Urbifossiella limnaea: one gene and its partner. The protein of the gene in region 1 binds, or shares a complex with, the protein of each later gene. Links are inferred from orthologs where the notes say so. Each region holds a gene or a part of one and is shown in the gene's direction. Other genes may lie near its edges.

Region 1 (3,193 bases):
GATCTACATGGACAACAACTCGACGACGCGGTGCGACCCGCGCGTGGTCGAGGCCATGCTGCCGTACTTCACCGAGAAGTACGGCAACGCCGCCAGCCGCAGCCACGCCTACGGGTGGGAGGCCGAGAGCGCCGTCGAGGAGAGCCGCGACCAGATCGCCGGCGTCATCGGCGCCAGCCCGAAGGAAGTGATCTTCACCAGCGGCGCCACCGAGAGCAACAACCTGGCGATCAAGGGCGTCGCCGCGATGTACAAGAAGAAGGGGAACCACATCGTCACGCAGGCGACCGAGCACAAGGCCGTGCTCGACACCTGCAAGCGGCTCGAGCGCGACGGGTTCCAGGTGACCTACCTGCCGGTGGACAAGTACGGCCAGGTCCACGCCGAGCAGGTGAAGGAAGCCCTCACCGACAAGACCATCCTCGTGTCGGTCATGGCCGCGAACAACGAGATCGGCACGGTCCAGCCGATCGGCGCCATCGGCAAGATGTGCAAGGAACGCGGCGTGCTGTTCCACACCGACGCGGTGCAGGCCGTCGGCAAGATTCCGCTGGACGTGGAGGCGATGGGGATCGACCTGCTGAGCCTCACGGCCCACAAGATTTACGGGCCGAAGGGGATCGGGGCGCTGTACGTCCGCAAGAAGGACCCGCGCGTCCGGCTGGAGCCGCAGATCGACGGCGGCGGCCACGAGCGCGGGATGCGGTCGGGCACCCTGCCGGTGCCGCTGATCGTCGGCCTGGGCACCGCCTGCGACATCGCCCGCCGCGTGATGCCGGAGGAGACCGCCCGCACGTTCGCGCTGCGGGAACGGCTCCGCAAGGGGATCATGGAGGTGCTCCCCGAGAGCTACCTCAACGGCCACCCGACCGAGCGGCTGCCGGGGAACGCGAACATCAGTTTCGCCTACGTCGAGGGCGAGGGGCTGATGATGGGCATCAAGGACGTGGCCGTGTCGAGCGGCTCGGCGTGCACGAGCGCGAGCCTGGAGCCGAGCTACGTCCTGCGGGCGCTGGGCGTCGGCGACGAACTGGCGCACAGCAGCATCCGCTTCGGCCTGGGCCGGTTCAACACCGAGGCCGAGGTCGATTTCGTGGTGAACCTCGTGACCCGCGAGGTGAACCGGCTGCGCGAGATGTCGCCGCTGTTCGAACTGGTGCAGCAGGGCGTGGACTTGAAGACGATCGAGTGGGCGGCGCACTAAACCACCAACCACAGCGCGGGGGCGAGTGACCCGGGCTTACCGAGCAGGAGACGCACGATGCCGTACAGCGACAAGGTGCTCGAGCACTACAACAACCCGCGGAACGTCGGCAGCTTCGACGCCAAGGACGAGACGGTCGGCACCGGCCTCGTCGGCGCCCCGGAGTGCGGCGACGTGATGAAGTTGCAGATCAAGGTGAACCCCACCACCGGCGTGATCGAGGACGCGCGGTTCAAGACGTTCGGCTGCGGCTCGGCCATCGCGTCCAGTTCCCTGGCCACCGAGTGGCTCAAGGGCAAGACGGTGGACGAGGCGCTCGACATCAAGAACACGCAGATCGTCGAGGAGTTGGCCCTGCCGCCGGTCAAGGTCCACTGCTCGGTCCTGGCCGAGGACGCGATCAAGGCGGCGATCCAGAACTACCAGCAGAAGCAGGACGCCGTCGAGGCCCGCGAGCCGGCCGCGGTCGGCTGACCCGAAAGGCGAACCGCCGCCGGCGGTACAATGCTCTAACCCGCAGACCTATTCCTCGAAAGGGACACACTCATGGCGACCGCGACGGAAACGATCGGCCTCGGCCGGACCAGCAGCCCGACCCCGGTGGCGGCCCCGCTGACGGTGACGGAGAAGGCGGCGGCGGAGGTGAAGCGGCACATCGCCGACGTGGCCGCTGGCGGGGCGTCGGAGGCCGAGTCGAAGCTGTACCTGCGCGTCCGGGTGCAGGGCGGCGGGTGCAGCGGCTTCCAGAACAAGCTCGACCTCGACCCGAAGTACGACGAGAAGACCGACCACAAGTTCGAGTTCCACGGCATCGAGGTGGTGGTGGACAAGCGGTCGATGCTGTACCTGGACGGGGCGGTCGTGGACTTCCACGACGACCTGAACAAGCGCGGCTTCACCGTGAACAACCCGAGCGCCAAGAGCACCTGCGGGTGCGGCAGCTCGTACTCGATGTAAGTGGTCACCGGCATGGATCACTTCACCCGCCTCGGCCTGCCGAGGCGGTTCGTCGTTGACGCGGCCGCGCTGGAGCGGGCGTACCTGGCGCAGTCGCGGGCCGTCCACCCGGACTACCACGCTGCGGGGGCCGCGGCCGACCTGGCCGCGAGCACCGACCTGTCGGCCGCGGTGAACGAGGCGTACACCACACTGCGCGACCCGTTCGCCCGCGCCGACTACCTTCTGGGGTTGCTCGGCGGCCCGCCGGCGAGCCAGGAGAAGGGCGTCGAGCCGACGTTCCTCGCGGAGGTGATGGACCTGCGCGAACGAGCCGAGGACGCGATCCAGCACGCCGCCGTTCGGGCCGACATCGAGGAGCGATCGGCCGCGCTGATGACGCAAGTCGCGGACGGGTTCGCACGGGTCGAAGCCGGCGACGCGGGGCGGTTGGTGGCGGTCCGCCGGTCGTTGAACGCCCTGAAGACGCTCCGCAGCCTGGCGCGGGCGCTGCCCGAAGACTAACTTTGGACGCTTAGCTCAGCGGTAGAGCACTCCCCTTACACGGGAGTGGTCACAGGTTCGAATCCTGTAGCGTCCACTGCTCGGCCGCCAGTCCGATGCGACGCAATTCAACTCGGAGGATGCCACGTGAACAGCCTTACTGAGGCGGAAGCCGCGATCCTTCTTGAGTTGTACCAAGCAGGTCCGACCGGGTTGTTGCGCGACGTTCTCGAACAAGTTGGTGGACGTGCACGAATCCTCGGTGCGTTGACCGTGGGTCCGCCTGACTACGGCACACAAGGCGGTGGGTTGCTCGGAAAGGGATTCATCGCTGGCACAGTGGAAGCCGACAGAGCGTTACGTTACACACTAACACCGAGTGGGAAGGCTGCGTTGAACACGCATTTCGGCTGGTAGTCCGCAAATGAGGAGTCAATGTCTGCTGATGAGCTCCTTAACGCTGCCCGCATTTTGCCGCGGCCAGAGAGACTGCGACTCCTGCACGCGCTACTCGACGACGTAGCGCGACCCGATCTCCCACCCGATAAC
Region 2 (5,387 bases), 2.0 Mb from region 1 along the record:
GCCCGAGTATTGGCTGGTGGTGCTCGAAGAGAACCGGATCGAGGTCTACACCCGCCCCCGCGGGGGCCGGCGCGCCAAGTACCTGGAGTGCGCCGGCTACGGCCTGTCGGACAAGGTGCCGGTCGTGACCGAGGGGAAGGTGCTTGGCAAGCTCTCGTTGAAAGACGTTCTCCCGCCCGGCGGGTGACGGGTCGTCGCGGCCGGAGCCTGTTGCCGTGACGCGACCTTGGCGGGACGGGTACGATACCGCAAGGAGGTGCGCCATGCCCGATCTCGTGCTGACCGAGGAACAGGTCCGGGTGCTGACCGGCGCGAGCGAGCAAGTGACCGTGCGCGGGCCGGACGGGAACGCGCTCGGGTCTCTGGACCCGCGGGACGCCGCGGCACTCGCCCGTCACCGACAGCGGCGAGGCACGACCGGGCCGTGTCATAGCGCGGCGAGCGTGCTCGCCGTGATCGACGCGCTGTTAGCCGAACGGGACCGGATCGGCCCGTTCGACGCCGAGTACATGCGGGCGTTCGTCGAGCGGCTCGAGCGGGACGACCCCGCCAAGTACGGACCGATCCGCCGAGCGGCGTGACACCCGATGAGCTTCCGGCGCGACCACGATGCCGAACTCGAATGGCGCCGCTGGGTGCGGGCGCACGAGGCCGAGTTGGTCGCCATCGGCATCCCCCGCGAAGTGTGGGCCGACCGCCTGACGTGGTGGCGATTCGTGGATCACGGCTACCACCCGCCAGCAAGTAACCGGCGGGACGTGCGGTTCTCGGCGGACGACCTGCCTGAATCGCAGCAGCACCGGCTCTACGTGTTCCTCGATACGATCCTGCCCGCGGCACGATACGGCCATTCGCTCTGGGCCGTGCTTCACAGCCGGTTCGGGGCGGCAAGCCAGACCGAGCATTTACCCCGATGACCTACCTCGACAACGCGGCCACCAGCTTCCCCAAGCCCGAGGGGGTGTACGCCGCCCTCGACCGGTTCGCCCGCACCACCCTTGCCAACCCCGGGCGGTCCGGCCACCGCATGGCCCAGGCCGCCGAGCACACCGTCGCCGACGCCCGCCACCGCCTCAACCGCTTCTTCAACGGCCGCTCCCCCGAGCGGTTCGTCTTCACCCTCAACGCCACCGACGCCCTCAACATGGCCGTCAAGGGCGTCCTCAAGCCCGGCGACCACGTCGTCACGTCGGACCTCGAACACAACAGCGTGTCGCGGCCGCTCGTCGCCCTCGCCGAGGCCGGCGTCATCACCCTCACCCGCGTCGCCGCCGACCGCACCGGCACCCTCGACCCCGACGCCGTGAAGGCCGCCTTCACCCCCGCCACGCGGCTCGTCGCGCTCACGCACGCCAGCAACGTCCTCGGCACCGTCCAGCCCGTCGCCGAGATCGGCCGGCTGGTCCGCGAGCGCGACGCCCTGTTCCTCGTGGACGCCGCCCAGACCGCCGGCGTGATCCCCGTGGACGTGCAAGCGATGTGCATCGACCTGCTGGCGTTCCCGGGCCACAAGTCGCTGCTCGGGCCGACCGGCACCGGCGGCCTCTACGCCGGGCCGCGCACCGCGGTGAAGCCGTGGCGCGAGGGCGGCACCGGCGGCGACTCGCTCACCCCCACGCAGCCCGCCGAGTTCCCGCACCTGCTCGAAGGCGGCACGCCGAACGTCCTCGGCATCGCCGGGCTCGTCGCGGGGCTGGACTTCGTGGAAGAGCGCGGCCTGGCGGCGATCCACCGGCACGAGGTGGAGCTGTGCGACCGGCTGTGGGCGGCGCTGCTGGAGATGCCGGGGTTCGAGGTGTTCGGTCACGCCGACCCGGCCCGCCGCGTGGGCGCGGTCAGCTTCCGCCACGCCGACATTCCCGCGCCAGACCTCGGCGGCATCCTCGACGCCTCGTTCGAGATCGCCGTGCGGGCCGGGCTGCACTGCTCGCCGTACGTCCACAAGGCGCTCGGCACGGCGCCGGACGGGCTGGTGCGCGTCAGCCCGGGGCCGTTCACGACGGAAGCGGAGATCGACCGGCTGATCGAGGCGCTGCGGGAGGTGACGGGGGCGTGAAAGTTGGACGAATTCCCGGGTTGCCGCGAGACTCGTGACAGCCGCCGGTGTTGAATATCAGTTGGACTCGCTCCCCCCGCCTTCGGACCCCTCCCCATGCACCCGCTCGACCGCCGGGGCTTTCTCGGCGCCTCGCTGGCGGCCCTCGCCGCCGCCCCCGCCGCAACCGCCGCCGCCGAACGCCTCCCCGTCGCCCCGCCGCCGCGCGAAGTCCCCATGCCGGGGATCGACAGCCTGTTCCTCACCTACGCCCAGGACCCGACGCGCACCGTCGTCGTGCAGTGGGTCGGCTACCCCGGCGTCGCCCCGACCGTCCGCCACGGCCGGCTCACGGCGTTCTCGTGGGACGGCGCCACGCCGACCGCCACCCGGCCGTTCGGCGACAGCCCGTGGGTCGTCTACCGGGCCGAGCTCACCGGCCTCGTCCCCGGCACCGAGTACCTGTTCCGGGTGGACGGCCACCCGCGCACCTACCGCTTCCGCACGATGCCGGCGAAGGCCACCGACACGTTCACGTTCGTGTCCGGCGGCGACTGCGGGGTGAACGCGCACGCCGTCGCCAACAACATCCTGGCGGCGAAGCAGGAGCCGCACTTCGCGCTGATCGCCGGCGACCTGGGGTACGACAACGGCACGTCGGCCCGCACGGCGCTGGGCTTCCTGAAGAACTACGGCCAGCACATGGTGGACCCGCAGGGCCGCCTCATCCCGCTGGTGACGTGCCTCGGGAACCACGAGGTGAAGGGCGGGTACGCCAGGAGCCGCGCCGCCGCGACGTACTACTTCCCGCTGTTCGACGGCCTGTACCCCGAGACGAGCTACGCCGCGCTCGACTTCGGCGACTACCTCAGCCTGGTGCTGCTGGACACCGGCCACGTGTCGCCGGTCGGCGGGGCGCAGGCCGACTGGCTCGGCGGGGCGCTGGCCGCGCGGCAGGACCGGCCGCACCTGATCGTGGCGAACCACGTCCCGGCGTACCCGTCGTACCGGGCGCCGACCGGGACCGGCGTGATGGGCCTGTCCGGCACCGGCGACGGCAACCGGCGGTACTGGTGCCCGCTGTTCGAGCGGCACAACGTGGACGTGGTGCTGGAGCACCACGACCACACGTTCAAGCGGACCCACCCCTTGAAGGACGGCCGCCCCGACAAGAACGGCGTGCTGTACCTGGGCGACGGCTCGTGGGGGATGCTGCGGCCGCCGGTGTCGCCGGAGAAGCGGCCGTACCTGGCGAGCGTGGGCCGGGCGTACCACGTCTCGCTCCACCGGCTGGAGGGCGACCGGCGGTTCCACGTGGCGCTGGACGAGAGCGGCAAGGTGGCCGACGTGACGGCGACGTTCGGCAAGCGGCCGGCGCGGCGGGGGTGAGGGCGAACCGGCGCCGTATAAAACGCCCGCCCCTCCCGTTTCGCTCACCCCCGACGAGGACGTTCGATGCGCGTGACCGGTGCGTACCTGTTCGGCCTGGCGGTGATGGCCGTCGGCCTCGGCCCGACCGCCGCCCCCGCCCAGAAGGCCGACCCCAAGGCGGCCAGCCCGTTCGAGGGGGCGTGGGAGGTCGTCGAGCTGCAGATCGGCGGGGAGGACGTGACCCCGTTCCTCAAGGACCTCAACCCGACGATGACGTTCAAGGCCGACACCTACGCCTTCAAGGCCGGGCCGGAGGCCGAGTCGGGGACGTTCAAGTTCGACGCCAAGGCCAAGCCGGCGACGGTGGACCTGCACATCACCGAGGGCCGCGGCAAGGGGAAGGTGCAGCCCGGCATCTACGAGGCGAAGGGCGACACGCTGAAGCTGTGCCTGGGCGACGAGGGCGGGAAGGAGCGGCCGACGAAGTTCGCGTCCGAGAAGGGGACGCCCGAACTGGTGATGTTCACGCTCAAGCGGAAGAAGGCGGACAAGTGACGCCACGGGGCGAGCCGAGCCCCGTGAGAGCCGGGGAGCATTGAATCGGAGCCCGGAGGGCGTCGGCGTGTCGCCCCAGGTTGCACCCGGGGCGACACGCCGACGCCCTCCGGGCGCAAGCCCGGAGCCCGATCGAGTCGCAGGCAATTCCGCAGCGACTACACAATCCGTTGACCCGTCGCAACTTTCGCCCGCGCGTCACTCCGACACTCTTTCGTGTCGTCGACTCATTGCTTCTCGTGACCCCCCGGGGGGGGTCGGAGAGAAACAATGAACCTCGCCCGAAGGTCGCGCCGCGGCAAGCTGGGCAAGCTGGCCGGGGGCCGCGCCGGCGGCGCAACCGGCTCGGTCGGAATTCCCCCTCAAGCCGGCGCGTCGGGCGTGCCGATCGTAGCGGCTAGCAGGACGCCAGGTGGTGTGAGGGGTGGGCCGTCGGGGGACGCCCGCGCGGCGGGTCGGCCCGCCCCCACGCCACCGTACTGGGGGATGGACCGGCCACCGGCCGCCTGGTCCCGCCACGGCAGGCCGAGCAGGAGCGTGCCATGCGTAAGCGGATGTGGGGAGCGATCGCGGGGGTGGCCGTCGGGGCCGGCGGGGCGTGGGGCCAGTCCCCCACCGCCGACCCGCCGGCGCCGGCGGCCCTCGGCTCGGCGGCCGGGCTCGTGCCGGCGCAGGGCTTCGGGCCGGTCCCGCCCGGCGTCGGGCTGCCGCCGGGCGGCCCCGGCGCCCCGGCCTCGGGGTTTCACTCGCTGCCGCCGGCGATCATGCCGCCGATCGCGCCCGGCCCGTCCGGCGACCCGCAGGGCTTCGGCCCGATGGCCGGGTTCGGCCCGCCGCCCGGCCCGATGTACCCGCCGCCGGGCCCGTACGGCGCCCCGCTGTGGGAGCCGGCCGGCGGCCCCGGCATGGGCGGCGCGGGCGGCGCGGGCGGCGCCCCGCACTTCTGGATGACCTACGAGTACCTCCTGATGTACTCGAAGAGCCAGAGCTACTCGGCCCCGCTGCTCACCACCAGCGCCCCCTCCCAACTCGGCCTGCCGAGCGCGGGTAGCACGCTGGTGCTGGCCGGCGGCGGCGACGTCGACGTCAACCCGCTCAACGGCGGCCGCGTCACCGCCGGGTTCTACGGCGACGCCGACCGCCGGTTCGGGTTCGAGGGGAGCGGGTTCGTCACCGAGAACGGCGTGCAGCGGATCACCGAGGTCACGTCGCCGTCGGGCATCCCGCTGCTGGCCCGGCCGTTCCGCGACTCGGCCGCCCCGAACGTCGTCACCACGCTGGTGGTGGCTAGCCCGACCGTCGGGCAGGGGCGGGCGTCGTTCCTGAACAGCACGCAGGTGTGGGGCGTCGAGGCCGACGCGGTGGTGAACCTGTACCGGTCCGAGCCCGGGTGCAGCAAGAACTGCACGATCGAGGTCCTCGCCGG

What was found. The genes of interacting proteins can lie anywhere in the genome.
Region 2: the proteins of iscU (region 1) and ETAA1_RS02680 are in contact, whole or in part, in a solved structure (PDB 5XT5), measured with the Bacillus subtilis proteins. The link is inferred for Urbifossiella limnaea from one-to-one orthologs.

What each region holds. Positions count from the first base shown.
Region 1 is NZ_CP036273.1:2,585,973-2,589,165, reverse strand. Bases 1-2,969 are described here. They hold iscU (Fe-S cluster assembly scaffold IscU), read left to right. Parts: upstream 1-1,261; coding sequence 1,262-1,678; downstream 1,679-2,969. Other genes in these bases: hscB (Fe-S protein assembly co-chaperone HscB), read left to right, coding at 2,174-2,665; ETAA1_RS10335 (HesB/IscA family protein), read left to right, coding at 1,751-2,161; ETAA1_RS10345 (IscS subfamily cysteine desulfurase), read left to right, coding at 1-1,204. UniProt on the Bacillus subtilis protein: Part of the SUF-like system that mediates the biosynthesis of iron-sulfur (Fe-S) clusters. Acts as a sulfurtransferase and thus transfers sulfur from SufS to SufB.
Region 2 is NZ_CP036273.1:620,838-626,224, reverse strand. The notes cover bases 1-2,984. They hold ETAA1_RS02680 (aminotransferase class V-fold PLP-dependent enzyme), read left to right. Parts: upstream 1-913; coding sequence 914-2,056; downstream 2,057-2,984. Other genes in these bases: ETAA1_RS02675 (purple acid phosphatase family protein), read left to right, coding at 2,153-2,984; ETAA1_RS02685 (hypothetical protein), read left to right, coding at 588-917; ETAA1_RS02690 (nickel-dependent hydrogenase large subunit), read left to right, coding at 264-581; ETAA1_RS02695 (Uma2 family endonuclease), read left to right, coding at 1-187. Outside these bases: more of ETAA1_RS02675, read left to right, coding at 2,985-3,424; ETAA1_RS02670 (TIGR03067 domain-containing protein), read left to right, coding at 3,491-3,961; ETAA1_RS02665 (BBP7 family outer membrane beta-barrel protein), read left to right, coding at 4,504-5,387. UniProt on the Bacillus subtilis protein: Type II cysteine desulfurase that acts as the initial step in the SUF-like Fe-S cluster assembly pathway.